Linked DNA regions of Thermogutta terrifontis. The main gene of each other region encodes a partner of the protein of the gene in region 2 in a complex. Links are inferred from orthologs where the notes say so. Each region holds a gene or a part of one and is shown on either strand. Other genes may lie near its edges.

Region 1 (15,340 bases), 1.2 Mb from region 2 along the record:
GCGCATCGTTCGCACGAGTTCCAGGCTTCGCCGGGTGGCCTCGTCGATCTCCAGGAATCTCCCGGCCTGATAGCGGAGCAACCGCTCGATATGGGGCAGGCGTGTCTTCTGGGTTTCCTCGAGATAATCGAGAATCGCCCCCGCCGCACACAGGGCCGGTACGTCTTGAGAATCGTCCCAGGAAAAGCCAAACCCCTCAATCGCCCGGGCTCCAAATTGCCGCGTCAAGAGGGGTTCCACATGAACCGGCGAGAACACCCATGCCGGCCGCCGCGTGACCATCACGCCGTCCAGCTCCGGTGGGGTTTCGGACGACTCATCGGGCCAGAGGACTTCCGACGGCTGGATCCTCACCAATTCGTCGAGCAGACTTCCGCGGGGAAAAACACCGGCATAAAACCGACCGGTGGACAGGTCCACCCAGGCCAGACCCAAGGGATCGCCCAGGGCCAAGGCAGCGAGGAAATTCGGCTCGCGCGGATCAAGCAGCGCCTCATCGGTGATCGTTCCCGCCGTGACGATGCGGGTGATTTCCCGCCGCACCAGGCCCTTGGCCAGCTTGGGGTCCTCCACCTGGTCACAAACGGCCACGCGAAAACCCGCCGCAAGAAGTTTCGCCAGATACGACTCAAGCTGGTGATGGGGAAACCCCGCCATGGGGATGGCGTCCTCCCCCTTATCCCGACTCGTCAGGGTGAGATTGAGCGTCTGGGCGGCGATTTTCGCGTCATCGAAGAACAGTTCGTAGAAGTCTCCCATGCGGAACAGAAGGAGCGCGTCGGGGCACGCCCGTTTCGCCTCCAGGTACTGCCGCATCATGGGAGTGACTCGTTCTTCCATAAAAGCCGGATGCAGGTCCGAACAGAACGATCAAGGATTCCAGGCCAAGTCGTCGCAATCGGGAAACCCTTTACTACCATCATAAAGGGTTTCCACGCGGCGCATGAAGGACGAGGGACGGTCGTCGGAGAAGGGGCGGACCACCCCAAGCCAGCGGGCCGATCAGACAATTAGCCGCTCTTCTTCCTGGTTCGTGCTGACGGTGATTTCTCCGGCATCTTCCAGGCGGCGAATGATATCCACAATTTGCTGCTGAACCTGCTCCACATTGGAAGCCCGGACCGGCCCGAGATACTCCATCTCCTCCTGCAGAAGAGCCGCCGCCCGACTGGACATGTTCTTGAGAATCTTTTGCTTGAGTTCGTCGCTGGCTCCTTTGAGGGCCATGGCCCACTGCGAGTTTTCGACGTGCTTGAGAATCGTTTGAATATCGCGGTCGCTCAGTTTGGTGATGTCTTCGAACACGAACATGAGGCGGCGGATTTCGTCCACCAATTCCGGATCTTCCTGCGCGAGAGCATCGAGGATGTGCCGTTCCGTGGCGCGGTCGATCACGTTGAGGATCTCCGCCACCGTGGGAACGCCCCCGGCGTTTTCAAACCGCTGGCTCATCACGCTCGCCATGCGGGACTCGAGGCCCTTTTCCACCTCATGGATGATGTCCGGGCTGGTCTGCCCCATCGTGGCGATCCGTTTGATGACGGCCACCTGACGTTCTGGTGGCAATCCCCGGATGATCTCCGCCGCCTGATTGGGGGACAGATGTGACAGAATCAGGGCGATGGTTTGCGGATGCTCATCAATCAAAAACGTGAGGAGGTTCTGGCTATCGACCTTTTGAAGGAAGGCAAACGGCAGGGCCTCGATAGACTGTTTGACAGCCTCCAGCGTGGCGCTAGCGGCTTTTCCGAGGGCCTGCTCGATCAATTCCTTGGCCACCTCCAGGCCGCCTTTTCCCCCAGTCAATTCGGCCGGGCTAGCCTGCGTGAATTCTCGGAGAGCCTGTTCCTGCTCTTCCGCCGTCACCAGCCCCAGGCGTGCGATTTCGATGGTCACCGCCTCAATCTGCTTGGGTTCCAGGCGCGTGAGAATCTGTGTGGCCTGCTCGCGGGGCAGGCTCATGAGAAGAATCGCTGCCTTTCGGATATCGCCGGCCATGACGGATGATTATTTCCCTCGCCAGGCTCAAGCCCACTGGCCAACCTGCCCCGTGGCGCACTCAACGCATTCGGCCTTTGGCTACCGGGGACGCGGCCCTTTTGCGCCCTTCACCTCAAAGGAGCGTCACTGTTCTTTTTCTCGCCTTCAATCGTCGCACGCTGGTGGGGACACAGGAATGAACGTGTACACCCCAAAAAGTCATCGGCTTGTCCCAAAAGAATTTCTGAGGGCGAACAGGGCTCAACGTTACTCTAGGAAGAATAGTTAATTTGTAACCCCAGCAAAACCGTTATATTCTCTCCAAACAGCCCTCTCTTACACCTTGTCTTGCCATTTTGCCCAGAAAAAACGGGCAGTTATGACTCCAATCACCACCTGTGAGCTAAGTATTGATGAGGAGCTTGCGGGCCAGGCAAGCAACTTCACGTCGCGATGTTTTAGAGTATTTTTGCTCCAAATTACTTCTCAAGTGGGCTTTGGCTCATATTCTGTCGAGCCGTTTTTTCGGATCTTTGGTACTGTCCTCTGCTTTCCAGGTGGTGAGTCTTCACATTTTTTGGAGGAATGAACCCGTGAAACTGCAAACCAAAATCATGGGCTTGTGTGCGGTCGGCGTTGTGTTGACCGCCTCGGTAACAGTCTCCTTGGTCTTCATCAACAAAGGTCGACTGGGCGCCCAGGTGCGCAAGGAAGTGGATCTCCTCGGCCAGGATACCTGCCGTCAGGTAGCGCTGGGCGTCCGCAACATGCTGGAGGTTTACCACCATTCGTTGCTGGCCAGCCTGGATCGGGCTATCAAGACTGCTTCAGAGATTGCCCGTAACCAGGGCGGATTTTCAATTCATCCCGAGGAAACGGTCACCTGGCAGGCCGTGAACCAGTTCACCAAACAGAGCCAGGCGGTGCAGCTTCCCCGGATGTATATCGGCAATACCTGGTTGGGGCAGGTTACCGATTTCTCCACTCCGGCCCCGTTTGTGGATGAAATCACCAAACTTACCGGCATGACGTGCACCGTCTTTCAGAGGATGAATTCGCAGGGAGATATGTTGCGGGTGACGACCACGGTTCGCACGGAGCAGGACCGCCGAGCCGTGGGGACGTTTATTCCCGCAGTCAACCCGGATGGATCACCCAATCCCGTCGTTTCCACCGTACTTCGCGGCGAAACATACACAGGGAAGGCATTTGTCGTGAACAAATGGTATCTCACCACCTATGTTCCCATTTTTAACGACAAGCGAGAGGTGATAGGTTGCCTTTACGTGGGCGTTCCGCGTGACGACATCGCGGAGCTGCGTCAGGGGATTATGAACATCGTGGTAGGGAAAACAGGTTACGTTTATGTGCTTCAGGGAACGGGAGAAAAGCGCGGCACCTACGTGATCTCACAAGGCGGCAAACGTGACGGAGAATGCATTTGGGAAGCTAAAGACGCGGATGGCCGATACTTCATCCAGTCAATCATTGATAAGGCCCTCAAGCTCAAGCCGGGCGAATGCGCTTTTGAGCGCTATCCCTGGAAAAACCCAGGTGACAAAACAGCCCGCTGGAAAGTTGCCGCCGTCACCTACTTCGAACCCTGGGACTGGGTGATCGGTGCCGGGGCCTACGAGGACGACTTCCAGGACGCTCTGGGGCGGGTCGACCAGGCCCTCAACAGCATGCTCTGGTGGACGCTGGCCGGTGCCACCACAATGACCCTGGTTTGCTTGGGGGTGTCCTTCGTTGGCACCCGGCGGACTGTTCAGGGGCTGCAGCGGGTCGTTAGCCTCCTCAAAGACATAGCTCAGGGCGAAGGCGATCTGACCAAACGTTTGCCTGAAGAAGGGAACGACGAGGTGGCAGAGCTGGCACAGTGGTTCAACCGCTTCGTGGCACGTCTCCAGGAAATGATCCACCAGGTCGTGGTCAGTGCGGATCAATTCACAGAGGGTGCCCGCATTGTCGCCGAGAGCGCCCAGGTGGTCGCCCAGGGTGCCCAGACGCAGTCTGCGAGTGTGGAAGAAATGACGGCTTCCATCGAAGAGTTGACGCGATCAGTCACGGCGATCCGCGAGTTGGCCGCCGAAGCCGACAATTTGGCCCGCCAGAGCAGCCAATCCGCAGAGCACGGCGGCGCAGCCGTGGCCAAATCGGTGGAGGCCATGCAGGCCATCCGCGAAAGCTCCAAGCGGATCGCCGACATTATCCAGGTGATTTCCGAACTTGCCGGCCAAACGAATCTTCTGGCGCTCAATGCGGCTATCGAAGCTGCTCGAGCCGGTGAGCACGGCATGGGCTTCGCCGTGGTGGCCGATGAGGTTCGCAAACTCGCCGAACGGACCAACCACGCGGCCCAGGAAATCGCCCAGCTCATTCGGGAATCGACACGCCTTGTGGAAGAAGGTGCCCGCATGAGCGACAATCTGGGCAGCTCCCTCGAGGAAATCCTCAATAACATTAAAGTGACCGCCGAGAAAGTGTCGGCGATTGCCCAGAAAACGAACGAGCAGATTATGGTGGCCAAAGAAGTTCAAACCGCCGTGCAGGGCATTGCCCAGGTAGCCGAGCAGTCAGCCGCCGGAAGCGAGGAAATGGCCTCCAGCAGTGAGCAACTCGGCGCGCAGGCGGATGCCTTGCGACAACTGGTCAGCGGATTCAAGACTTGATCCCGCAGGGGTTTTTGTGACTCGCGTTGCGGCAAGCGCTGTCGGTCGGCCAAACCCACGTGGAAGTTTCCGACGTTTTTCAGCCCATCTCGGCCGACAGCGCTTTTTTCACGGCTTCGCGCACTGATTCCAGGCCCCGACGGGCGACTGTTTCCACCTCCACTTTCGCGTACTGGGGATTGAATAACTCCAGCGACAAAGCCCCGTGGAATCCGATATCCCGTAAGACACGGAGAATCTGGGTCAGGGGGGCCACGCCTTCCCCAGGAAATACGCGATCGGAATCGCGGATTTTCTCCCGCGGTGGATCGCCTGGGTAGTCGTTCATATGGAAAACGTGGAGGGCTGCGCCATTAAATACGCGGAGCCCCTCCGGTCGCGATCCTCCCCGATAGATATGAAATACATCGAAAAGGGCGCACGCATCGGGATGTCCACACTCCACCAGAACGAATGCAGCCTCGCTGAGACGACTTAAATTGGCGGAACCACCCCAGATTTCTAACTGCGGGGTAACACCCATCGACTGACCGATTTCGAGGAGTTGGGCGTATCGTTCGGCCACCCTTTTCAGGTCCAGTACCGGCGGATTGTAGGCTCCAGCGGGAGGAGCGGCAATGCGATTGCCGCCCAATTCGGCGATCCACTCCATTTCTCGCTTCATCTGATCGAATCCCCTGGCCCGCTGGGCGTCGTCATCCACCATCCACGTCGGAAAACCGATGGCGCTTTCCACGCGCACGTTGGCATCTTGCAACCTTTTGCGCAAATCCGCCAGCTTTCCGCCTTGCTGAAGGAACTCTTCGATCTCCCGGGTCCAGGGCTCGATGCCGTCGTAGCCCACCCTCGCCGCCAGATCGATCTCGTCGGGTAGCGGCAGCTTATGGGAACGAATGGTCGCCGTATTGAGGCAGAATCGGAAGCCGGGCGAGGCGTCTCCCGTGGCCGATCGCGCGGGCTGTGTCGCTCTACCCGCCAGCGACACGTGAGGTGCGATCAGCGCTGTCCCCACAACTCCGAGAAAACCTCGTCTGGAAAGTGTGCCCGATGAAGTCTCCATAGGATGCACGGTCCTCTTCAACTCCTGATCGAAACCACCCGGCGAGCTGCCAAATCAAAGCGTGTTCTCAAATCCCGGCAGGGACTGTTCGCAAAAGCCCCTGCCGGGTCTGGGGCAGCATCGGCATGTCAACCGACACATATAACAGCCAGCGTGTTGTGGCCGAGCCAAATGTGCTTTGGCTACCAAGCGACACCGAAGAATCAGCAATCCATCTATCGCGTGAGTTGATTTGCTCCCGGCGTCACCTCCTTGATGTTGGGAACCGGGTCGAAGGCCACTTCTCCCAGCACCCAGGCGAGCGCACCAAGGGTTAGGTCCTTCATGATCTTGCTTTCCCAAACATCTTCACGATGTCCCAGGGAAGTGTAAAACACCCGGCCCTTGCCGTGCATCCGAGCCCAGGTGGAGGGATACGGCGGCCGTTGGTAGCATGCATCCACCATGCCCTCGGTATCCTGGATCAGGATGACGTGGAGGTCATCCGCAAGATTCTTCATGGCGTACCATTCTTCCAGCATCCGGAAAGACTCACCGAGGTTTTGGCAACCGGGAAACTTGGGCGACGCGACCCGGATCGTGGCTTCCTGCTGTCTGCCGTGGCTCAGGAACTCGCCACCGATCATCTTCACAAACGGGGAAACCTCGCTGCCACGGCTGTGGAATGCATCGTTGGCCGCGTGAAAACCGATGACCCCCTTTCCCGCGGCAATGGCGTCGAGGAGTCGCTTCACGCCTGTCTCGGTAGCCGGTGGCTCGTTCGGCCGATCGACCGGCCTGGTCCAATCACCGGTCGCATAGAGGGCGATGGCATCGAATTGGTCGAGATCGCCATCGAACACCCCGCCGTCTTTGCTACATACCACCTCCACGTTGACCTCCTTGCACCACTCCGTGAGCAGCCGTTCGGAATGGGCGAGGTCTTTTCCTTTTCGCGCCACCACCGAATGTTCAAAGCCTGCCGAGCGGGTGAAATAGAGGATTTTCCGAGGTTTGCTCCAGGAGGCTTCGGTCCAGCGGAAGGGCAAGGCCGAAACTAAAGCGCCAGCGCCTGCCGCAGCGAGGAATTCACGGCGTTTCATGATGCAAGCTCCTTGTGCGAGGAACAAAACAGGTGAGAACGTTGAGAAACCGCTTCAATCCTGGGGAAGGCGATCTTTTTACAAAACCGATTTTTATGATAGCATCGTTTCTATTCGACGGCGACACCCGGCTGGCCTTTTCGCCTTCGGCCACCGCGGACCGCCGTCACAGCGGTTCCGACGGCTGTCTCACGTCACCCAACAGAGGGTGCTTTGGCTTAACACAGTGGGCCAAGCGCTGCGTCCGACGCGGAACGTGCCGGGAGCGCCGGCGGGGTTCAGAGACCATCTGTAACAGGAGCCTTCCAACGGCATGCAAGAAAAGGTGGCGACGATGGGCGAACGCTATCTGGTGACGGGTTGTGCTGGTTTTATCGCCTCCCGCGTTTGCGAGATGCTGCTCGCACAGGGCCACGAAGTGCTCGGCTGGGATGAGATCAACGACGCCTATGATCCGCGGTTGAAAGAGTGGCGTCTGAATAACCTGAAAAGATTCCCCCAGTTTCGCTTCGAGCAAGTCGACATCTCAGATGAAGCACAGGTGGAAAACGCGTTTGCCAGGGCGGGCAAGCCTGCCTTATCGGCCGTCATCAATCTGGCAGCCCGGGCGGGGGTACGGGCAAGCGTTCGCAATCCAGCCGTCTATTACAAAGCCAACTGCACGGGAACTCTGGTCCTCTTAGAGTTCTGCCGCCGTTATGGGATCAGCAAATTCATCCTCGCCTCCACTTCCAGCCTCTATGGGGCCCACAATCCCGTTCCCTATCGTGAAGATGCCGACACCAACCGTCCGCTGTCGCCCTATGCGGCCTCGAAAAAGGCGGCCGAGACTTTGGCGTTTACCTATCACTACCTGCACAAACTGGACGTCACGGTGCTGCGGTACTTCACGGTTTACGGTCCAGCGGGCCGGCCAGACATGAGCATCTTCCGTTTCATCCGTCAAATCGCGGAAGACGAGCCGATCATCGTGTACGGAGACGGCACGCAGAAACGGGACTTCACCTATGTGGACGACATTGCCGCGGGCACCATCGCCGCCCTTCGCCCGTTGGGCTACGAGATCATCAACCTGGGCGGCGATCGCTCCGTGGAGCTGAACCACGTGATTCGCCTGATTTCGGAAAAACTGGGAAAACAGGCGAAAATCGAGCGGCGTCCGCCGCATCCGGCCGATGTCCGCGCCACCTGGGCGGATATCCACAAAGCAAAAGAACTCCTGGGCTGGGCGCCAATGGTACCCATCGAAGAAGGCATCGCGCGATGCGTCAATTGGTATCTCACGCACCGCGACACGATGCGGACGATCAGTTTGGGGGACTGAGGTGATGTGCGGGACGCCGTCTCCCCCGTGGCATCTATTTCCCAATTGATAACCTTCCCGCGGCCTATTTGATTACGAAATTAACCAGTCGCCCGGGCACAACGATCGTCTTCACAATCTCCTTCCCCTCCAGCAAAGAGGCGATCCGCGGCTCCGCCCGGGCGAGCTTTGCAAGGGTTTCCTGGTCGGTGTCCGGGGGGACAACGATCCGTCCGCGAAGTTTGCCGTTGATCTGAATCGGCACTTCGATCTGCCGTTCCCGCACGAGTTCCGGATCATACTCCGGCCAGGGTTCGTAGGCCAGCGTTTGATTGTGACCGAGAAGCTGCCACAATTCTTCGCAAATGTGCGGCGCAAACGGGGAGAGCAGCAATACGAAGGTCTCCATCACCTTTTTCGGCCGCACTTCTTGCTTGAGAAAGAAGTTGACAAATTCCATCATGCGGGCGATGGCGGTGTTGAACTCCATTCGCTCCACGTCCTCGGTCACCGCTTTGATCGTGCGGTGGAGCACGCGGTTTTGCTCTTCGGTAGGCTCTACATCCTGAACAGCCTGGTTGAGCCGTGCCTCTTCCGCCCGCTCATCCACAATCATCCGCCACACACGGTCGAGGAAGCCACGCACACCGTGAACGCCCTCCATACTCCACGGCTTCGTGGACTCGAGCGGTCCCATGAACATTTCGTAAAGCCGCAAGGAATCGGCTCCGTACTCGCGAACAATATCATCAGGATTGACCACATTGCCCCGGCTCTTGGACATCTTATACGCCCGGGCATCGACGCGAATGGCAGGATTCTCTTTGAGGACGAAAACGTCTCCCCGCTTTTCCACCTGGTCCGCGCGGAGTTTGATCGGCCGCACGGGTTTGCGTGTGGCTTTCACCACAAATCGCATCTCGCCGATTTCTTCGATGTCGTCCTCACTAACCCAGGCTCCGGATTCGTCCTGGTAACCTGTGTATTCCAGCTCGCCGAGGATCATGCCCTGATTGACGAGCTTCTGGAAGGGCTCGGGCGTGCTCACCAGGCCCCGATCGTAGAGGACCTTGTGCCAGAATCGCGCGTAGAGCAGATGGAGCACCGCATGCTCTGCTCCGCCCACGTAAAGGTCGACTGGCATCCAGGCCTTTTCCAGTTCGGGATCCACCAGGGCACGATCATTTTTGGGATCGATGAACCGCAGGTAGTACCAGCACGATCCCGCCCATTGCGGCATGGTGTTCGTTTCGCGTTTGTAGCGTTTTCCGTCCCGTGTCACATACAGCCACTCTGGTGGAGCCTTCTCCAGGGGAGGTTCAGGCGTTTCGTGCTTGGCATCGAACGGCATGTCGGCAGGCAGATCGAGCGGCAATTCTTCCGGGGAGAGCGGTCGCACGCGTCCCGTCGGTCGCCCCTGGTCGTCGAGTTCGTGAAGAATGGGGAACGGTTCTCCCCAGAAGTGCTGACGACTGAAGATCCAGTCCCGCAGCCGATAATTGACCGCCTCGCGTCCCAGGCCGCGACGCGCCAGGTCTTCGGTGATTCTTTTCTTGAACTCGGCCGTGGGCAGGCCGTTGTACGGTCCGGAATTGATCGCCACACCATCTTCCACAAACGCGACCTTTCCGGCCAGCACATCTTCCCGCGAGACACCCGGCCGGTCACCAGGATCGACCACGGGAATAATGGGCAAGTTGTATTGCTTGGCGAATTCAAAGTCGCGGGTGTCATGGGCGGGCACCGCCATGATCGCCCCTGTTCCATAGGTGGCCAGCACATAGTCCGCAATCCAGATGGGAATCAGTTCGCCATTGACCGGGTTGATTGCATACGATCCCGTAAAGACCCCGGTCTTTTCCTTGGACAGTTCCGTGCGATCGAGATCGCTTTTTCGGGCGGCCTGTTCGCGATAGGCCTCGACGGCCTCGCGGTATTCGGGGAGGGTGAGTCGGTCCACAAAAGGATGCTCGGGGGCAATCACCATATAGGTCGCACCGAACAGAGTATCAGGCCGAGTGGTGAATATCCGCAGGCAGGCTTCATCAGGTTTCTTGGGAAAACCGGCCAGCTCCCGATCGCGGCACCAACCCTCATATTCTCGGCGGGATGGAATGCCAGGCTGCTGCCAGAACGTCCCGATGAAGAAATCCACCTCCGCTCCGACACTTCGGCCGATCCAGTTTCTCTGAAGCGTTTTGATGCTCTCTGGCCAATCGAGGAGATCAAGGTCTTTTTCCAGGCGATCGGCATATGCCGTGATCCGCAGCATCCACTGCCGTAACGGGATGCGGATGACCGGGTAACCGCCACGCTCGCTGACACCTCCCACCACCTCTTCGTTGGCCAGCACAGTGCCGAGAGCCGGACACCAATTCACCGGAGCTTCCAATTGGTAGGCGAGACGGTGTTCATCGCGGTAACGCTCGATAGCATCCTCTCCCTGAGCGGCAATTTCTTCCGGAATGGGCAGTTCGCTGATCGGCCGTCCGCGCTGCTGTTCGGTGTCGTACCAGGTGTCGTACAGGATTAAGAAAATGTACTGCGTCCAGCGAAAATAGTCTGGATCCGTTGTGGCGAACTCCCGATCCCAATCGTAACTGAAGCCGATCATCTTAAGCTGCCGACGGAAGTTCGCGATATTGCGGTAGGTTGCTATTCGGGGATGCTCTCCAGTCCGTTTTGCATGCTGTTCCGCGGGAAGTCCAAAGGCGTCCCAGCCCATCGGATGGAGCACGCACTTGCCCTTCATTCGGGCGTAACGGGCCATGATATCCGTGGCCGTGTAACCTTCGGGATGCCCCACGTGGAGCCCTTCGCCACTCGGATAGGGGAACATGTCCAGCACGTAGAACTTCGGTCCGGTGGGAAGCCGCGGACAGGCAAACGTCTTGTTTTCCTCCCAGTAACGTTGCCATTTGGGCTCGATGATCGACGGGTTATAACGTGGCATAGGGCAGTCCCTCGCGTCATTCAGCCAGTAGAGTTAGTCCTTATGGGCTGGCGTCTGTCGCCGGCCGATTTATTCAGCGCCGAACCCCGATATCGGTGGCAAATACCCCCCTCTGATCGGGGTGCAGTTGGGCAAATACGCAAGATTTAATTCTGCTGGAAATGCGTCAGAAATGTGGATTCTAACGACTGAGGGCAACGGGGGTAAAGGGAAGGTTCGGGAAGCGATTCAGCGGTCGGCTTCCCGTCTGCCAGGCCCCGAACCCGAATGAGCTGTCTCGTTTCTCCCGGCCTTTTACTTTCGCCTTTTGAGAATTCGGAACTGGTCTCGACGCGTCGCAAGCAAATCGGTACTCTTAGGAAGTGATTTTTGGTCAGGAGCGACCGTCAACAGTACTTCAAGGAGGAAGATCATGTTGAAAAGGCACTGGCTTTGGCTGGGAGCGGGACTCCTCTGTGTCAGTGGAACTCTCGTCTATCAACTGGCTGCGCAACAGGTGGCACCTCCTGCAACTCCAGTGCGGCCTTCGGCCGTCCGCAATATCGCAGTGGTGGATATCGAGTACATCTTTAAAAACCACCTTCGCTTCAAGCAAGAAATGAGTGCTTTGAGGTCCGAAGCCGCTGCCGTGGAGCAATGGGCCCAGCGGGAACAGGAGTCCCTTAAGGCGCTCGCCGAACAACTCAAGGACCATCAGCCGGGATCTTCCACTTACAATCAAATTGATGACACTCTCGTTAAGCGGCAAAAGGATTTTGAGGCGGAAGTCATCAAGAAACGCAAGGAATTCCTGCTGCGGGAAGCCAAGCTCCATTACGCTACGTATCAGGAAATCGTCAACGAGATCCAGTATCTCGCCGCGGCCAACGGAATCGTGATGGTCCTGCGGTTCAACGGTCAGGAGGTCGATCCGAATTCGCCCGACGATGTCCTCCGCTACATCAACCAGCTGATCGTCTACAAAGCGCCCGAGCTGGACCTGACTCCCATAGTCCTCCAGCGGCTTAACGCCCGGGCTCAGTCGGCGACGACATCTGCCTCCACGAATTCGTTGCCGGTGGTTCCCAACCAGGGCGGTTATCCTCGGCCAACCACTCCGGGCACCTTGCGGTGAGAGTGGCAACAGCGGTGATTGGTCTGTCGGCAGAACTGTCAACCCTTGGATAACGATTTACGACCTGGATGCTCTCCTTCAGATCACAGCAAACGATTGCTCGCCCGGTGGCCGTCGAGGGCTTCGGATACTGGTCGGGTGAAGACTGCCGCGTGGAGTTTCGGCCGGCACCACCCAACACAGGAGTGGTGTTTGTGCGTGAAGACCTCCGCCATCGCCCGCGAATTCCCGCCCGGCTGGAATATCGTATCGAAATGCCGCGGCGGAGTTGTCTCGAATACCGGGGCGTTCGGGTGGAAATGGTGGAACACGTCATGGCGGCGCTGGGCGGCCTGCAGATCGATAATTGTGAGGTCGCCGTGACCGCCCCCGAAATGCCGGGCTGCGATGGCTCCGCCCTGCCTTTCGTGGAAGCCCTTCTGGCGGCGGGAATTATCAAGCAATCCATGCCACGCCCGGTGCGCGTCCTGAGCGCCGTTGTGCGCGTGGAGGAGAATGGCTGCTGGTTCGAGGCACGTCCCGGGCTGGGCAAGGAATGTTTCATGCGGTATCTCCTGGACTATGGGCCAGAGGGGCCGATCGGACGGCAGAGTTTCGGTCTCACCTTGACCCCCGAGACGTTTCGCCGGGAACTCGCCCCATGCCGTACCTTCATGCTCAAGGAGGAAGCGGAATGGCTTCTCTCCCAGGGTTTGGGACGTCGCACCACGCCGCGGGATCTGCTCGTGTTCGATGAGCACGGGCCCATTGACAACGAACTGCGGTTTCCCGACGAGTGTGTTCGGCACAAGTTGCTCGACATGGTGGGAGATCTGGCACTTTGTGGATGTGATTTGGTGGGCCGATTTTGCGCCTATCGCAGCGGTCACCGGCTGAACGCCCAACTGGGCTTGCAGCTCATCCGGCAGTTTCCCGCCGTAGATTCCCTGCGATCGTGCGCATGAAACCCGGCTACCAAAAGTTAAATGGGGAACCGATGCCTCCGCGCCGAATCGACGGTCCGGGAAAGACCGCTTGATTGACACCGAAAGCTTGCCCAGCAAATGCGCCGCGTGGCTTCGGCGGCGATCCCACGGAGAACTTTGAGACACGTTTCGTGTGTTAGGTTTTTGACACACCATGCCCGATTCACATACACCCTTGCGTATTGGCGTGATTGGTGCTGGTCGGCTGGGAACTTTTCACGCGCGAAAAATCAAACGGCTTCCCAACGTGGCGCTCGCCGGCATCGCCGACCCGGTAGAGGCCCGGCGGCTCGCACTTGCCGCGGAGTGCGATTGCCCGGCCTGGGAAGATTACCGACCGCTCCTTGCCGTCTGTGATGCCGTGGTGGTCGCCACCCCCGCTTCCACGCATGCCGGCATCGTGGAGGAATGCCTCGTGAAAGGTCGGCATGTTTTCGTCGAAAAACCCCTGGCCCTGAGCGTAACAGAGGGCGAACCACTCGTCCATCTGGCACGCCAATCGGGACTTGTCCTGCAGGTGGGTCACATTGAGAGGTTCAATCCTGCGTTCCAGGCTGCTGTTCCCCACATGCATGACCCCTGGCTCGTGGAAACGGTCCGGCAGGGCCCCTTCAGTTTCCGGTCCACAGATATCGGATGCGTCCTCGACCTGATGATCCACGACCTGGATCTGATACGGGCGATGATCGCGGCGCCGCTCTCTGAGGTCCATGCCACGGGTATCGCCCTCCTCGGTCCCCATGAGGACACGGCACAAGCGGAACTTCGCTTTGCCAATGGGGCAACTGCCCTATTAAAGACCTCCCGAATCGACAAGCAACCAGCCCGATGGATGCGGGTTTGGACGCGTGACGCGATTATCGACATCGACTTTGCCGCGCGCAAAACAACCGTGTGTCACCTGGGAAGAAAACTCCTCGAGGGCAAGCTGGATATCACACGGTTGTCGGGCACGGAGCTGGAAGAGCTCAGGCAGGCTTTCGAACCCCAGTATTTTGATCATCGGGAGCTCACCGTCAGCAACCAGGACCCCCTGGAAGAAGAACTTCGCGACTTCGCGGAAGCCGTGCGGACGGGCCGTCCCCCGCTGGTGACCGGCGAGAGCGGCCTGGAGGCCGTGGCTCTCGCGGAGGCCGTCATTCAGTCGCTTGAGCTTCACCGAATGGGCGAGCCGTTGCGGCCACGCGCGGTCAGGGAATGGCGCCGGGCAGCCTGATCGGGATTTCACCCCTTTCTGCCCAAATTTCCTGGGTTCGCCACGACCCTGTAAGCCCACCCCTCTGGCAGCGGTAGGATTTTGGAAAGGACTCCAGGGCAACTTGTCCCGTAACTTCCATTTGCTCACTGTAACGCAGTTAGACTGACGCTGCCCGCAATGTTTAACTAATCGTCAAAGTCTGGCCAATTCACCGGCCGATTCTCTCTAATACCTGCTGACAGGGTCCCTAACGGTGTGAGGTTTCCTGCCGCAAAAACTCGCGGCAGGCACGAACTCCGGGCCCACCCTAGGTGCACTCTGAGCAAGCAGCGCGGCTGTTATTTTCTGTGAACGCGCAAATCCAAGTCGGACAGGTTCACATGGTGTGAGATCGATACTGCGGCGATCAGTCACGATCACGGTCCTGACCGCACTGGCCAGCGTTTTTCTTGCCGGGTGCCGGATGGCTTGGTTATCTCCGTCCGCCCGATGCACTGCCTGTTGCCATCAGAGTTGCCGCCGCGTCACCTCTCCCGCCCAGTGCCGAAGCACCGCGGCCGGCCCGGCCGTGATTGGCCTCAGTGATCAGACGGGAGTACAAATTGCCGGCGACACCTGGGCGGAACACGTTTTTCCGCAAAGTTTTCGTCTCGCGTTGCGAAGTCCCGGAGGGAGGTTCTACGCCCTGCCCACTCGGCCGATTCTCGAAGTCCCACGCGTGCCAAACTCGGGCCCCACGGATTCCTCCCGCCCGTCGGTCGAGCCAGAGCCGATTCCCACTCCGCCGCCTCTTCCACAGAGTTCTGCCCCGATACTGGCCCCCCAACCGCCAGTGGCGAATGACTGGGGCAATTCGTCACCCCCTTCCGAATCCGCCGCTGGTCCAGAATCCCAGATGCCGCCCCTCCGAGAGATTTCGCCACCGAGGGCTGAGGAATCTGGACGCGGCATAGAGCCCTCGGAGTCCTGGTTATTTACCCTTCCCGCCGAGCAGCGTGTGGCCATCCGCACGC
Region 2 (15,333 bases):
CGGAATGACGTGGTCCGGGATGTTGAAAATATCCCGCATCCCCTCCACACGGTTCTCGCGGGGATAGACTCCCGTCCACACAGCTCCCAGCCCGAGTCCGTGGGCCGCCAGCAGGATGTTCTGGGCGGCAGCCGCACAGTCAATGACCCAGTATCCCTTGGAAAGCTCCAGACTCAGGTCGCCGCACACCAGAATGCCCAGGGGAGCGGTGCGTGCAGGCTCGGCATTGGGAAAACGTGCGGCAATTTCCATCAGTGTAGCGCGGTGATCAATGACCACGAACTGCCAGGGCTGAGCGTTTCTGGCGCTCGGGGCAGCCATCGCTGCTCGCAACAGCTGCTCCTGAATGTCCTCCGGTACGGGACGCTCTTCAAAGGAGCGGATGCTCCGCCGCGTGAAGATGGCCGTCAAAACGTCCACGTGTCAACCTCCCGAACATTTTGCCATTTCCACCAGGCGAGGACTCCGGGACCAATCCCCGGCAGCGCCCGCCTCCCCACCACGCCCTCCTCGCCTTTGAACCCGGAACACTCCGCCACGAAAAACCGGGCTGCGCTGCCCGTTGATCCATCGTGCGGGCATCGACGTAGAAAAATAGTCTAGCACATAGGGAGCGCACGCTGAATCGCGAGCGACGAATAGTCCGGGTTAACGCGGCCTGCTTGAACCAAGTTGCTTCGGGCAACGCAACGGCTCAGGTATCGAAGATCGGCCCTGCTTGCTACAATGACTCTACCTTAACTTCGGCAGTCAATGGACGGCAATTTTCGTCAATCCCATCGCGGGGTGATCCATCCCGACTTTTGCAGAAACGGATGAGATGCCCACGGATGCAATCTGTTGGTACGGGCAATTCATGAATTGCCCCTACGGTTTAATCGCCAACTGAACCGAGCAGTTGGAGCCCGGTGGGCGAAATGGATGATCCAAGCTGGGAAAGTGGACCTGACAAGCGGGTCCCGCGGGGTTGAATTTCGCTGCCGCGCCAACCGGTGTGGACATCCGGGTCTCCATCGCCAGGGGAAAAGTGGGGATGTATCAGCATCGCGGGGATAAGTTTGGCCGGGTTTTCCCTCGACCACGCACAGCATCCCAAGAGAAGGACTCAAGGCATTCATGATTCGCATCGGGGACAACGGTTTGCCACAATGGGACTATCCCCGTTACGAAGCCGGGGAAAAGGTCGCCCTGTTCATTCCCTGTTACATTGACCAGTTCTATCCCCAGATTGCGCAGGCAGTGGTGGAAATCCTCCATCGCCTGGGCATCCCGCTTGTCTATCCGGAAGAGCAGACGTGCTGCGGCCAACCGGCCTTTAACTCCGGCTACTGGGAAGAAGCTCGCCGCGTCATCCGGCACTTTTGCCGGGTGTTTGCGCCCTATCGGTACATTGTCTGTCCGTCGGGCTCCTGCACAGCCATGTGTCGGGTGTTCTTCGAGCAGGCAGACCCTGAAAATCCGCAAGTCGGAGAGGTCGGCCGGCGAGTATTTGAGTTCACCGAGTTTCTGGTCAACGTGCTGGGAGTGACAGACTTGGGAGCCCGGTTTCCTCACAAGGTGACGCTTCACAGCGGCTGTCATGGACGGCGGGAACTGGGAATCCTCGAGCAGCCGATCACGCTTCTTAAAAATGTGAAGGATCTGATTTACTGTGAACTCCCCAACATCGAGGAGTGCTGCGGGTTTGGCGGGACATTCAGTGTGAAGATGCCCGGCACATCCATCGCCATGGGCGAATCAAAGGCCGCCAACATTTTGCGTTCCCGCGCGGATGTTGTTACTTCCGTGGACATCAGTTGTCTGATGCACGTGGGCGGTATCATGCGACGCAAACCAGAAATGCGGCATATCCGCGTCCTTCACATTGCTGAGATTTTGAACAGCCGGGAGTGACACGGGGCTACAATGAACTTGAAGGGTTCACTGTAAAAATTGGTGATTTTTGAAAGCTTTCTCCATCCCGGAGTTCCGGACGGATGACGGTTGCCAATCAGCACCATGTGGTGTCACTTCGCGGGGCCGCCTTCTGGAAGGCCGAGAACAAGGGCTTGGCCGAGCCGCGAGGATCCAAAGCCCTCGGGGAATCGGCAGAACGCTCCAGCAAACACAACCGGCAGGTCGCCCTGGCCATTCCGTACTGGGAATCCTGGCGTGAGGCCGCGCACCAGGTCAAACGGTACGCGATCCATCATCTCCCGGAACTTCTCCAGGAATTTGAGCGCAACATCACGGCCAGAGGTGTGACGGTTCTCTGGGCCCGCGATGCCGAAGAAGCCAACCGCCATCTTCTGAACATTGTGCGCGAGCACAATGTGAAGACCGTGGTGAAGTCAAAGTCCATGGTCAGCGAGGAAATGGAGGTCAATCATGTGCTGGCCTCGGTGGGCGTCAAGGCCCTGGAAACAGACCTGGGCGAGTTCCTTGTGCAACTGGCGGGTCAGCGGCCGACCCATATTGTGACGCCCGCCCTTCACCTTTCCGCTGCCGATGTGGGGCGACTCTTTGCCGAAAAGCTTGGCGAACCCTTCACCACCGAACATGAAAAACTCACCGATATTGCCCGGCGGCATCTTCGGCAGGAGTATCTCCGCGCGGACATGGGGATTTCCGGGTGCAATTTTGCCCTGGCCGATGTCGGTGCGATCTGCGTCATTGAGAACGAGGGGAACGCCGGGCTGTCGATGGCGGCCCCACCCGTGCATGTCGTACTGATGGGCATTGAAAAGGTCATCCCCAGCATCGACTATCTGCCGCTATTTCTCAATTTGCTTGCGCGGAGTGGCACCGGGCAGAAACTGACAACCTACACGCACGTGTTGCTCGGCCCATCACCCGGCCGGAAGATGTATGTCATCATCATCGACAACGGCCGCTCCAATGTGCTGGCGGACCCTGCCGCCCGCAGCAGCCTCTTTTGCATCCGTTGCGGGGCCTGCCTGAATACCTGCCCGGTTTACCGTCGCGTTGGTGGTTGGGCCTACGGTTGGGTGTATCCCGGTCCGATTGGGTCCATCCTCACGCCGCACCTTGTGGGATTTGAGGAGGCCGGAAAACTGCCCTTTGCCTCGTCCCTGTGTGGGGCGTGCGGAGAAGTCTGTCCCGTGAAAATCGATATCCCCCATCAGTTGGTTCATCTGCGCCATCGGGCGGTGAACACGCGATCGCCCGTCCGATCGCCGTTTGAGCGACTGATTTGGCGGGCCTGGGCCTGGGCCATGTCTCACCCATTACTGTACCGGCTGGCGATGGGCGGCGTCCGGCTGGGGGTGCGCCTGGCGCGATTTCTGCCGTTCCACCCGGGTCCTTTGGGTGCGTGGACTCGGGGCCGGGACTTACCCGCCGTTCCGCCCCGCAGTTTCCGTGCCTGGTGGCGACGACAAAAGGAGCGTTATCATCAGACAGCGGCCAGTGCGACGAGGTCTGCTTCAAGGCACCAAAGCGCTGCAACAAACTCATGACGGGGTCGAAGGATTCTCCAAACCACGGTGTCGAGAAACGCTTTTTCCTGTTGGGCAGCTTTGACAGGCCGAATCACAAACAATCATCCGCAAGGACACAAGCACCATGGGCGCACGAGAAGTGATCCTGGATCGCATCCGAAAGAACCTTGGAACAGTCGCGGAGGAAAATCCGCCACCCGTTCCCGAGGTCTGGCCCCGGAGCCAGATCACTCCGGCGGACCTCGCACGCCGTTTCTCCGAGGAATTACGTGCCGTCCACGGCGAGCCGCTGCTTCACTGCGATTGGCCGGGCTTGCAGGAAGATTTTCAGACGCTCGTGGAAAAGTCAGGCTGGCGCGAGGCGCTGGTGATGGATCGGCCCCTGGCATGGCAGCTCGCCAACAGTGCTACGGGACTTCAAACCATCGGCATCCCAGACACTCCCGTGCCGCGCGATCTGGAAACCATTCCCGTTAGTATCCTGGAAGCCGAGTGTCTTCTCGCCGACACCGGATCGGCCGTGGTTGTTTGTCGCAATCCCGGTGAGCGACTGGCCTGCTATCTTCCCCCCGCGTGTGTCATCGTAGCCACCGTGGATCGACTCTGCGAGCACCTACCGGCCGCCTGGGACCGGATCACGGGGGTGGCCCGTCAACCCGAATGCCGCGGGGAATGCGTGATCATCACGGGGCCCAGCCGCACCGCGGATATCGAAAAGATTCTCATTCTCGGGGTTCACGGCCCCAAGAGACTGGTTGTCTATCTTATCGGTGCTGAATAACCGATCCCTGGCTCTTCAGAAAGCCGCAAGACAGGAAACCGCCGAGATGGTTCCGGCGGCGGAGCCGGTGGATCCACGGGGGGCAGTCGGATCGGGGCCGGTGTTGGTAGCAGGTCCTCTCGTGCCTCTCGGGTTTGCATGAGACGCTCCTCCTGACGCACCTCGTCGAGATGCTCCAGGAGAATGCGTTTCACCTCGAGAATGGCAAGCGGGTGAGTGTGGATTGTTGTATGCTCCGCGGGAACGGCCAGCTCGGAATTCGCGCGGTCCGAATGGGCACTTTCCCAGGAAAGAACACCATCCGTGGTGCCCGTCACACGGCCCCATAGCCCGCCATCCAGAGAGACCCCCACGATATTGTGATGAAGAACCCAGGACGCCCGGGGCGCATTGTTGAGCACCGGAAAAATGGGACACTCAGGAGCGAGTGCGTCCACGCTGTCGGTAATTTTGAGAAGGTTGTCGGGGATGAGCAGTTCCGCGTTCTCTCGGAAAAATCGTTCCTGCGTTTGCAGCAACTGCTGCGGAACCCGGATCAGCTGGGCGGCAAGTCGCTGTGTCATCCCATTAGAAAAATGCGATCCCCAGTGGGGAGTGGCCAGTGTTATGATGCGGCGGACGGAAGGATTGGGATGGAAGAAGAATATTTCCCGCAGTTCCGCCAGCGTCTCCGGATCAGCGCGGACTTCAGAAAACGGATGATCGCTGACCAGCCGCCAGAACTCGTCACCGCTTTCCATCACCTGCATTTCGGCGATCAGCCCGCCCATGCTGTGGCCCACCAGGATCATCTGATCGAGTGCCGGCTGCACGTGCTGGGGATCGATCGTCTGCCGCAATTCGCGAAGTTCACGTCGGAACTGGGCGGCGGAAATCCAGAACGGTTGACCGGTGGGATATAAATAAAACCAGAACTGGTAGTTGTGGCGGATTTCCGGAATACTGCGGAGATCATTGAACATCTGCATCCAGGTCATGGGACTGGACCACCAGCCGTGAATAAAAACCACCGGAATCTTCTGCGGTTCATAGGGCTGGACCATGTACAGTCCCGTGAGCGGCTTGTCCCGCCCCGGTTGCAGCGTGAGGAGGGTTTCCGGTCGAAGCAGCCCCACGGTCGCCAGCGAGGGTCCAAAGGCAGGATTGGAGAGAAACGCCGCCAGAGGCGTTGTCAGATCAGCCTGTAACGGGACTTGTTTTCCGTTCACGTTGACATCACTGGTGGCCACCGGATCATACAACTCAAGTTGGGCCTCATAATGGCGCTCTTCTCGGGAGGATTTGGGCGACGCATCAAAATTGGGAAACTCCGGTCGCAGAAAGACGGTGACCGGGAAACTCAAGTCAGGCGGATAATACCGAGCGGCAGGTGGCTCTCCGGGATAACTTTTTCGCACCGCGATGAGTGGCACTCCCAGCCCGAAACTGACGTGATGGTTCCGCAGGCCGATGATCCGATAATCCGACACGAACTCGAAACGGCCGAAATCCTCCGGCCGCCACCTCTCGTCACAGATGATGCACTTGAGCCTCCACACCGCATCGGCGGTGCGGACCTGAAACTCCGTCCCCGGCCGAAGCTGCTCCCCCTTGCAGACAATCCGCAGGGCAGATTCGAGGGCCGCGTTGTACAGATCGCAGGCGCCACGAAAATGGGGGTCGTATGCATTCCGGGTGGAATCAAAACGGGGGTCGAAAAGGTACTGGTAAGCCCGCAACACGGTGCCCCCGTACAGATCGAGCGCCAACCGCGGCTCCGTCCGCTCCAACCGACGCGCCAGAGCGAAACTCACCTCGGCATAGGCGTACAATCCCTCCAGGGAAGGCTCACGATCCACCACCGCCTGAACTTTCTCGAGCAACATTCGCGGAGGATCGTCAAGCGAGTTTTCCAGATCATGTTGCCGGAGAAACTGGCGGGTCCGCTCTCCCAGCGGGACAGGCTGCGGCCGAAACCACCCCGGTCGGGCCATCAGGCCGTGTCTGGGGAGAAGGCCTCGTCGTTCGAAACGCCGCAGCGCGCAGCCTAGCGAGGTCGCACACACAGCGACCAGGAGCACTGCCAGCAGCACTCGCGCGCCACGCCGTTGCATCAGCACGGGGCCATCCATAGGCGACGGGGGGATTCCCTTTCGGCCGGGGTACCCATCCAATCGCGCCGGATATACTCCCCCTCGTCCCGCCCGTCAATGGCGATTCGGCTTTCGGCAAGGGCAAAGGGCAAAGGGCAGGGGCAAAGGGCAAAGGGCAAAGGGCAAAGCTCATCAATGCCCTTTCACGGGGGACTGAAGTCCCGCGCCGAAAGCGGGGCTAAAGCCCCGCACTCCATGGAGTGCGGCGATTGATCGCCGATTTTTGGTAAAGGCTTTAACCTTCACAACCTTCCCGTTGGCCCAGAACGAAACCGGAGTAACCGCTCGGGGTGGAACCCGACCCTCCAATCCGCGCAATGGAGCGCCGCCTTCCGCGGTGGCCGTCGGCCCGGGTGGCACCGGGCCCTCCAATAAACGTGGATTCCACCCCAGCCGCGGCACTGGTAGGGGCGATTCATGAATTGCCCGTATCCCAGATTACGGGCGCTTCCGAAGGGACCCGTTCTGGAGGGACCTGCTTGTCAGGTCCGATGAACAGCGATCGTCGATCCATTCCTTCTCGCCGGGCACGACAAGCGTGCCCCTCCGAAAAAGTCCCGGAGGGACCTGCTTGTCAGGTCCGATGAACAGCGATCGATGATCCATTCCTCCTCGCCGGGCACGACAAGCGTGCCCCTCCGAAAAAGTCCCGGAGGGACCTGCTTGTCAGGTCCGCTACACATTCCGCTGGTTTAAACGGTAGGGACAATTCATGAATTGCCCCTACCGGTTTCCGAGATCCCATCGTCTCCCGCCCCGCGCAAGTTTATGAACGACGGCGAAGAGAACGGCTTCCAGCGCTTGAGATCCGTGTCTATTTACGCGGTGCAGCAGGCTTCCACGAGACACGCACCGGCGCTGGCGCGGCAGATGTACACGCTGGGTTCGTTGCCGGTCTTCTGACGATACAACTGAGCCACGGTTTGGGAGAAACTCTCCGCCACCGCGTTTTCCACCAGTGCCACGGCGCAACCGCCAAACCCGGCCCCCGTCATCCGGGCCCCCAAACAACCGGGTTGCTGAAGGGCGATCTCCACCATCGCGTTGAGCGCCGGGCTGGAAACCTCGTAGTCGTCCCGTAGGCTTTTGTGGCTTTCCACCATCAGGCGTCCGAACTGCCGAAGGTCGCCTGCCTGGAGGGCCCGGGCCGCCCTCAGCGTGCGGTCGTTCTCAGTGATCACGTGGCGCACCCGTCGCCGCGTGATTTCGTCCAATTCGTTCGCCCGCCGCTCGAATTCTTCCATGGTAATGTCGCGCAGGGCTTTCACCCCGAACTGTTGGGCCGTCCGCTCACACGCAGCACGGCGCTCGTTGTAGGCGGAGTCGGCCAATCCGCGACGGGTTCCGGTGTCAAGAATCACAATCCGTGCGGTGTCGGGGATGGGTACATGGGTCAATTCCAACGACCGACAGTCGATGAGAAGGGCGTGTCCTTCCTGGCCGCAGGCGGAAATAAGCTGATCCATGATGCCACACTGGACCCCCACCCACTGGTTCTCCGCCTTCTGGGAGAGAAGGGCCATTTTGACCGGATCCCAGGGAATTTCGGCAGTGGAAGAAAATGCCCTGGCGCAGGCCACTTCGAGGGCCGCCGACGAAGACAGGCCTGCCCCGATCGGTACGTCACCCATGATGACGCCTTCCCACCCACGCAGGAAAAATCCTTCTTCCTGGAGGGCCCAGGCCACGCCTTTCACATACTCCAGAGAACCCGAGTCGGAATGGCGGATGGCGTCCAGGTGGAATTCTCCGTATCGCTGCGTATCCGCAAAATGCACCTTGACCCATCGATCGGGACGCCGCCGAAGGGCAATCCATATTGCCCGGTCGATGGCCATGGGCAGTACAAAGCCGTCGTTGTAATCCGTGTGCTCGCCGATGAGATTGACGCGACCGGGGGCCCGCACACACAGATCGGGTGCCCCCTGCCACTTTTCTTGGAAGAATTTGACAAGGCTCTGGAAAGTCACCCTCATAGCTCGCGGAGACGACAAAAAACCAACAATGGGACGGACCACCAATCCCTCTCAGAGAGACGTCAACGGTCTCGCTCGGATCCCGATTTTTACGCCCGAACACGGCCGCCGTGGGGTTCAGTGCCCTCTCTCAAAAACGGCACAATTGTGGTATGGTGCCCCGTCAAGGTACGATCGTCAAGATAGACCACCAGGTGGCGGTTTCCCTTTTTCGAAATGTAACCGGCGGTTGCGTAACTCGGGGGGTGAAACTTCAGTTTGATGACCGTCCGAAAACGTAAAAATGGACCTTGAAACAGGCCTTTATCGAACAACCACTTGCTCCGAGACGAATCCTTCAGCCGAATTGGGATCGACGCCCAGTGCCGACGTGCCGCTGCCCATTCTTGTGACGGGGCTGGCAGGGGTGGCGGGCTACCATGCTTTCCGATGGTTGTCCGCTCGCTATCCCGGCCGGGTGTTTGGGCTGATTCCCGCCCGCAATCCGCACGTCAGGGGTGCGAACGTCCTTTGTGGCAATATCGAGGATCGCGCGTGCCTGGAAACCCTCTTCCGCCAATACGAATTCGCGGCGGTGCTCGATGCGGTGGGCAATTGCGCCCTCAAACCGTGCGAGCTTGAACCCAAAATTGCCTGGATGATCAACGTGGAGGGGTTGAAAAACATCTTGCGTGCGGCGGGACACCACCGACCGCGAATTGTGCGATTATCGGTGGACCTCGTTTTCTCAGGGAAAAAAGAAGGTGGCTATGTCGAGGAGGATCCGCCGGATCCTGTGACCGTGTACGGCAAAACGATGGCTGTGGCCGAACAGATTCTTCTGGACACCGATCCCACGGCCTGCATTCTGCGGATTTCGCTTCCCATGGGACGGAGTCCCAATGGCCATGCAGGGGCCATCGACTGGATCGAATCGCGGTTTGCGGCGGGCCGACCGGCGACGCTCTATTGGGACGAGATTCGCACTCCGACCTATGTGGACTGCCTGAGCCGCGTGTGCTGGGAGGCTCTGCGTCGACCAATGGCCGGCATTTTTCACGCCGGTGGACCGGTACGACTGAGCCTCTATCAGATCGGGCAGATTATCAATCGCGTGGGCGGTTACGATCCCGACCTTCTCTTCGGAATTCCGCGGCGGATGGCGGGGCCGATTCCACCCCGAGCAGGCAATGTGACAATGGATAGTTCAAAACTTACCCGCACGTTGGGCTATGCTCCTTTTTTGCCCTGGCCATTCGACCGGCGCCTGCTGCCCACCGATCGAGAATGGCATCGGCGAAGGGAGCCGTTTTGGCCTGAGTTACAGGGTATGGGGAGTTTGCGTGACGCGGGTGCTATAGATAAACTGTTGTGTCAGCCGCACAAGCTGGAGGAAATAGAGTCAGTGAGCGTTCTCCGGTTGCCAAGGCAATTGGGGAAAACTTGCGGATATTGACGAAATCGCAATAAACTCCTGCGTTCGGTTGACCGACAAAACAAGCGAGAGGCGATGCCCGCTCTCCGCAGCGGCAGCAGGCTGGCTGATATGAACAGACACTCGCACGTGCATCCCTCGACGTTTCAGTCCGGTGTAATCCAGTGCGTTCCCTGGGCGGCAAGCGTTGAGGGCGGCACAAGGCCCTCGGGTATGGCGTTCATAAAAAAGAGGAACTCGGCAGGAATCCGGCGCTGGCCTTGCTGCAAATTGGGCAGTCACTGGCATCAGGTGACCACCTCCGTGTGCTTCTGAAGAGGACCTTCCGGTGTTGCGACTTTCGGTAATCATCCCCGTTGTCCGCACGCTGCCACGTCTTGAAGACACTCTCGTCTCCGTCCTGGAGTACGGACCGGACAATTGCCAAGTGATCGTCGTCCTGGATCAGCCCTATTCCGATCCGTATGGCCTGGAAGGAGAAATCACGTTCATTCGAGCGGGGGAGGGATTGCAGCTTGCCCGGGCACTCAACTTGGGCTGTCGCGCGGCAAGTGGCGAATGGATCCACTTTCTTCCCTGCGGTAATCTCGTGGCACGGAACTGGGCGGAAAACGCGCTCGCGCATGCCACCGACCGGCGCATCGGGGTCATTGTCCCGCTGACGGTGGATGCTCGGGATGAGTCGCGGATTCTGGCAGCCGGAATGGGCTACGATAATGCCGGACGGCTCGTCCACCTTCAACGGGGGGTTTCCCTCGAAGGCACAACCCTCGCCCATCGCAGTCGGGTTTTACCGCATTTCTCCGGGGCGTTCTTCCGCCGGGACACGCTCCTGGCGCTCGGAGGAGCGGACGAGTCGCTGGGAGACGGCTGGGTCCTTGCCGACGTCACCCTCCAGTTTTTCCGTGCCGGTTTTGTCAGCGTTCTGGAACCAACCTGCGTGGTGCGGGGTGATCCTGCTCTGGAGCCTGTGGGCTATGACTACGCGGCTGCCCGAGACGCCGAACGTTTCTTCTGGCGGTGGAGTGATCGTCGTGGTTCCACGATTCTCCGGCATCTCGCCCTGCTGACCGGTCAGACGTTGGCCGCCCTCCCGCGAGGACAGCTCTGGCCGCACGTCGCCGGGCGGCTCGCCGGGTGGCGAGGCAGCGCCGCCACAGGGCTTGTCAAAAACAATGGAACACTGCGGTCAGCCATCCGGCAAAATACCTGCGACCGTTCCCCGCCCGAGGCCAGCTACATCGCCAAAGCGGGTTGATGACAAAAAGCCCGGTGCGCCTTGGGAGTACAACTTCCAGGCATCCCGGTTGGAAGGGCGGTCAAACGGCGGATTCTACCGAAGTTCTGTGTCCATTGCCCGCAGAGGACTATGGACTCGGGGCTGACTGATCGTCCGGCGGTTTTCTATCACTCCAGCTTATTCGCCGACCGCCTGCGCCGGATCGGAGATGACATCCTCGATGCAGATGGCCTTGTGTCCCTTAAAAATACCGGGCCGGGCAAGGAACTTGGGGATACCTTCCACCCGAACGAGCAGCGGCGTGTGGATATCTTTTTTGGTGGTGATGATGTCGCCCACCCGAAGACCAATGAGGTCCTGCGTGGTGATGGTGGTGCGTGCCAGTTGGACAACGAGTTGCACGGTGGAAGTGCGAAGAGCCCGACCAATCCGCTCGGTCGCGTCGGGGCTGACCTGGCGCTTTCCGTAGGAGGCCCAACTGTTGGCGGAAAGTTTATTGGCGATCGGCTCGATGGCGTTGTACGGAATACATAGATTAGCCATTCCGCGGACTTCGCCCAGCGCGAGTTCGAAGCTGACCAGCACAATCACTTCGTTGGGGGGCACAATCTGAACGAGCTGCGGGTTGCTTTCCACGCGGACGACGCTCAATTCCAGGGGGAGCACATTTTCCCAAGCGCGTTTCAATTCTTCCAGAAAAAGGGAAGTGATTCGTCCCACGAGCCGCCGTTCAATCTCGGAAAGCGGCCGTCGGGTGATCGGTGTGGGTTCCCGACCACCCCCCAGCAACCGATCAATCATCGGATAGAGGATGGTCGGATTGATGTCCAGAATGAAGTGTCCCTCCAGCGGTTCCGCGCGAATGAGGTTGAAGCACGTGGGATTGTCGAGGCTGAAAACGAATTCGCTATAGGTCAATTGATCGACGCTGGTGAGCTTCACTTCCACCATGCAGCGGAGCATGGCGGACAACCCGGCGGCAAAATTGCGGCTGAAACCCTCATGAAGCGTTTGGAGCGATCGCATTTGCTCTTTGCCGACCCGCTCCGGACGCTTGAAATCGTAGGGGATGATCTTTTCCCGAGATTTTTTGACCGGCGGTGGTGGCGAAGAAGCCGCCGGCGCAGTGGGGACATCCCGGGGAGCCTCGGCGGGCTTACCTTTTCCGACCGACGCGAGAAGACTCTCGATTTCAGCCTGCGTCAGAACTTCGTCGGACGACATGCGATCCTCCGCCAACAACACCTCCGTGTGAAGATGCCGTCACGAAACATCAGCACGCAGTCCTCAGCCGGTGCAACACCACCCCGGCAGGACGCTGCGTGTGTCATTCCCGCACCTGACCGTTGCCGATGACCACGTACTTGTAACTGGTCAGTTCATTGATTCCGCAAGGACCCCGCGCGTGGAACTTATCGGTGCTGATTCCGATTTCCGCGCCCAATCCGAATTCGCCGCCGTCATTGAAACGCGTGCTGGCATTGACCATCACGGCCGAGCTATCGATCCTTTTGGTAAACTCCTGGGCGGCGATCAGATCACGCGTCACAATCGCCTCCGTGTGTTTCGAGCTGTATTTGTTGATATGCTCGATCGCCGCGTCCAGATCCTCGACCACCTTCACCGAAATGATGGGGCCCAGGTACTCGGCGTAATAATCGTCTTCCGTGGCGGGTTTGGCAGCCGGAAAATATTGCCGGGTGATTTCATCACCCCGGATTTCAATACCACGTTCGGCAAGCGCCTGAAGAATCCGGGGCAGGAGCGTGCTGACAACAGCCTTGTGGAAAACGAGTGACTCGGCCGCGTTGCAGACGCCCATTCTCTGGCACTTGGCGTTGACGACGATCCGTTCCGCCATATCCGGATCGGCGCTGGCATCCACATAGACGTGGCAATTACCGGCGAAGTGCTTCATGACCGGCATTTTGGCCTCTGCCGTCACCCGCCGGATGAGACTTTCCCCGCCGCGTGGAATGGTCAGGTCGATGTATTCCGGAAGGTTGAGGAAGTGTCCCACCGCTTCGCGGTCGGGCGTTGCCACGAGTTGGATGGCATGGGTCGGCAGACCCACGTCCGCGCCGGCTTCCATCATGATGTCCACGATGGCCTGGTTGGAATGGGCTGCCTCTTTCCCACCACGCAGGATGACGGCATTCCCACTTTTGACACAAAGCGCCGCCGCATCCGCGGTCACGTTGGGCCGGGACTCGTAGATAAAGAAAATGACCCCCAGCGGGACCCGCACTTTCTGCACGAGCAACCCGTTCGGCCGCACCGAAGACCAGATCACCTCCCCGATTGGTTCCGGGAGCATGGCGATCTCTTCCAAAGCGCGGGCCATGGCCTCGATGCGGGAAGGCGTCAGCTTGAGACGGTCGATCTGGGCGTCTGTCAAACCAAACGACGGGGCAGCGGCGAGATCCTTATGATTGGCGTCCGTCAGTGCGACCATCCGTTCTTTCATCAGTTTCGCGCAGCGAGACAGCCACTGCTGCTTGATCGCACCGCTGAGCCGCGCCAGTTCAACCGACGCCGCCTTGGCACGCCGGGCCACTTCCAGGCAGTATTCTTTAAGGTCAAAAATCCCGTTCTCGTTACCCATAGTCGCGAGCAGTTATTCCTGTTGCGAGCGTGTGTCCGTCCCAACCGGCTTTCAAACGGCTGGTTAACGGCGATCTGTCAAGACATTCCCTTGAGGAAGTATCCCGATTTCCGGCCTCGCCGTCAACCGACGTTTCGCCCGAGTCATCCCCATTTCCCCACTTTTCCTCTGGCAACGTGCATGCGTACCTCCACAGGGGTTTGGTGGGAGCGAAATACCACCCGGAGGGACCCGCGTGTCACGTCCACCTGTCGGAGGGATCTGCTTGTCAGGTCCGCTACACATTTCGCTGATTAAACGGTAGGGGCAATTCATGAATTGCCCCTACAACGTCGGAGGGACCCGCCTGTCGGGTCCGATGAACACCGATTGATGACCCATGCCACTTCACCGGGCACGACAAGCGTGCCCCTCCGGAATTCTGGGGGACACCTGTCGGAGGGACCTGCTTGTCAGGTCCGTCATTCTTCGTTCGATCATCCATTGCCATCCCGCCGGGGACTGAAGTCCCGCGTCGAAAGCGGTGCTAAAGCCCCGCACTCCATGGAGTGCGGCGATTCATCGCCGCTTTTCGGTGAAGGCTTTAGCCTTCACAACCTTCGCGCTTGCGGTTGTTTTGCCGAGATCACGAAAACGATTCCCGGGTAGGGGCCGTTCATGAATTGCCCCTACAACGTCGGAGGGACCCGCCTGTCAGGTCCGATGAACACCGATTGATGACCCATGCCGCTTCACCGGGCACGACAAGCGTGCCCCTCCGGAATTCTGGGGGACACCTGTCGGAGGGACCTGCTTGTCAGGTCCGCCGTTTAACGTTTGATCATCCATCCCTATCACCGGGCACGACAAGCGTGCCCCTCCGAAGGACGTTTCCCATTTCGCGGACACCATAAGGATTCACCGGTACGGGCAATTCATGAATTGCCCCTACGACGCCTTTAGGCCGAGCTATGTCGCAGGTTTTTGCAAAAGTGGGGAATGGTCAGCCATTTGGTGGGCTGTTCCCACAATCGTTACCACCCTGCAAGGGCTTAAATATGAAACGAAACTCAAAGCCCCGGGGCGACTGGTTACGAATCACCTGCTAAAATAGGGCGTTCACGCATTCATGGAGCGGGGATTGTCATGGCACGCTGGAAAACAGTTTCGATTGTGGGGGTGGGATTGATTGGGGCCTCCATCGGGCAGGCCCTGCTGCGACGGCGGCTGGCCGATGACGTCATCGGTATCGCCCGACGTCAAACAACGCTCCGCGCCGCCCGGCGTGTGAACGCGGTCACGCACACGACGATTGATCTGGCCCGGGGTGTGGCCGAAGCCGACCTCGTCGTCGTTTGCACGCCGGTGGCTACCATCCCGGAGTTGGTACGTCGCGCCGCGGAACACTGTCCCGAGGGGACCCTGATTACCGACGCCGGCAGCACCAAAGCCGCTATCGTGGCAGCTCTTGACAACAACTTGCCACGAGGCTGCCGCTTTTTGGGGTCCCATCCCCTGGCGGGGAGCGAAAAGACCGGCCCCAGTTATTCGGACGCGGAACTGTTTGAGGGGCGTGTCACGATCATCACCCCCACGCGCAACACCCGTGCCGAAGACTTCGATGCCCTGGAGGAATTCTGGACCGGTCTTGGATCGGTCGTCGTGCGGATGTCCCCGGAAGAACACGACGAAGCCATCGGGATGACCAGCCACTTTCCCCATCTGGTGGCATCGCTTTTGGCGGGAATGTTGCCCGAGCAATGGTT

What was found.
Region 1: the proteins of fliM (region 2) and fliG are in contact, whole or in part, in a crystal structure (PDB 4QRM), measured with the Thermotoga maritima proteins. The link is inferred for Thermogutta terrifontis from one-to-one orthologs. Residues at the interface, in WP_004081085.1 of Thermotoga maritima: Tyr124, Leu127, Asp128, Ile130, Met131, Gly132, Gly133, Pro134, Glu136, Pro139, Arg141, Thr144, Glu145, Ile146, Glu147, Ser149, Ile150, Lys153; in WP_004082903.1 of Thermotoga maritima: Phe122, Ser125, Glu126, His127, Pro128, Gln129, Thr130, Val133, Glu157, Arg161, Leu164, Leu165, Arg167, Ser169, Glu171, Val172, Glu175, Ile176, Asn179, Lys182.

The regions. Positions count from the first base shown.
Region 1 is NZ_CP018477.1:1,345,464-1,360,803, reverse strand. Bases 1-2,940 are described here. They hold fliG (flagellar motor switch protein FliG), read right to left. Parts: upstream 1,999-2,940; coding sequence 1,003-1,998; downstream 1-1,002. Other genes in these bases: THTE_RS05105 (methyl-accepting chemotaxis protein), read left to right, coding at 2,574-2,940; mutS (DNA mismatch repair protein MutS), read right to left, coding at 1-819. In the rest of the region: more of THTE_RS05105, read left to right, coding at 2,941-4,652; THTE_RS05100 (sugar phosphate isomerase/epimerase family protein), read right to left, coding at 4,732-5,712; THTE_RS05095 (ThuA domain-containing protein), read right to left, coding at 5,928-6,794; THTE_RS05085 (NAD-dependent epimerase/dehydratase family protein), read left to right, coding at 7,108-8,118; leuS (leucine--tRNA ligase), read right to left, coding at 8,183-11,050; THTE_RS05075 (OmpH/Skp family outer membrane protein), read left to right, coding at 11,463-12,164; lpxC (UDP-3-O-acyl-N-acetylglucosamine deacetylase), read left to right, coding at 12,233-13,108; THTE_RS05065 (Gfo/Idh/MocA family protein), read left to right, coding at 13,284-14,345; THTE_RS05060 (hypothetical protein), read left to right, coding at 14,713-15,340. UniProt on the Bacillus subtilis protein: One of the proteins that forms a switch complex that is proposed to be located at the base of the basal body.
Region 2 is NZ_CP018477.1:161,443-176,775, forward strand. The notes cover bases 10,185-13,117. They hold fliM (flagellar motor switch protein FliM), read right to left. Parts: upstream 12,208-13,117; coding sequence 11,161-12,207; downstream 10,185-11,160. Other genes in these bases: THTE_RS00630 (glycosyltransferase family 2 protein), read left to right, coding at 10,185-11,001; THTE_RS00640 (glutamate-5-semialdehyde dehydrogenase), read right to left, coding at 12,311-13,117. Outside these bases: THTE_RS00590 (nitroreductase family protein), read right to left, coding at 1-420; THTE_RS00595 ((Fe-S)-binding protein), read left to right, coding at 1,117-1,893; THTE_RS00600 (lactate utilization protein B), read left to right, coding at 1,977-3,458; THTE_RS00605 (LutC/YkgG family protein), read left to right, coding at 3,565-4,221; THTE_RS00610 (esterase/lipase family protein), read right to left, coding at 4,200-6,314; galK (galactokinase), read right to left, coding at 7,172-8,323; THTE_RS00625 (SDR family oxidoreductase), read left to right, coding at 8,613-9,764; more of THTE_RS00630, read left to right, coding at 10,072-10,184; more of THTE_RS00640, read right to left, coding at 13,118-13,588; THTE_RS00645 (prephenate dehydrogenase), read left to right, coding at 14,714-15,333. UniProt on the Bacillus subtilis protein: One of the proteins that forms a switch complex that is proposed to be located at the base of the basal body.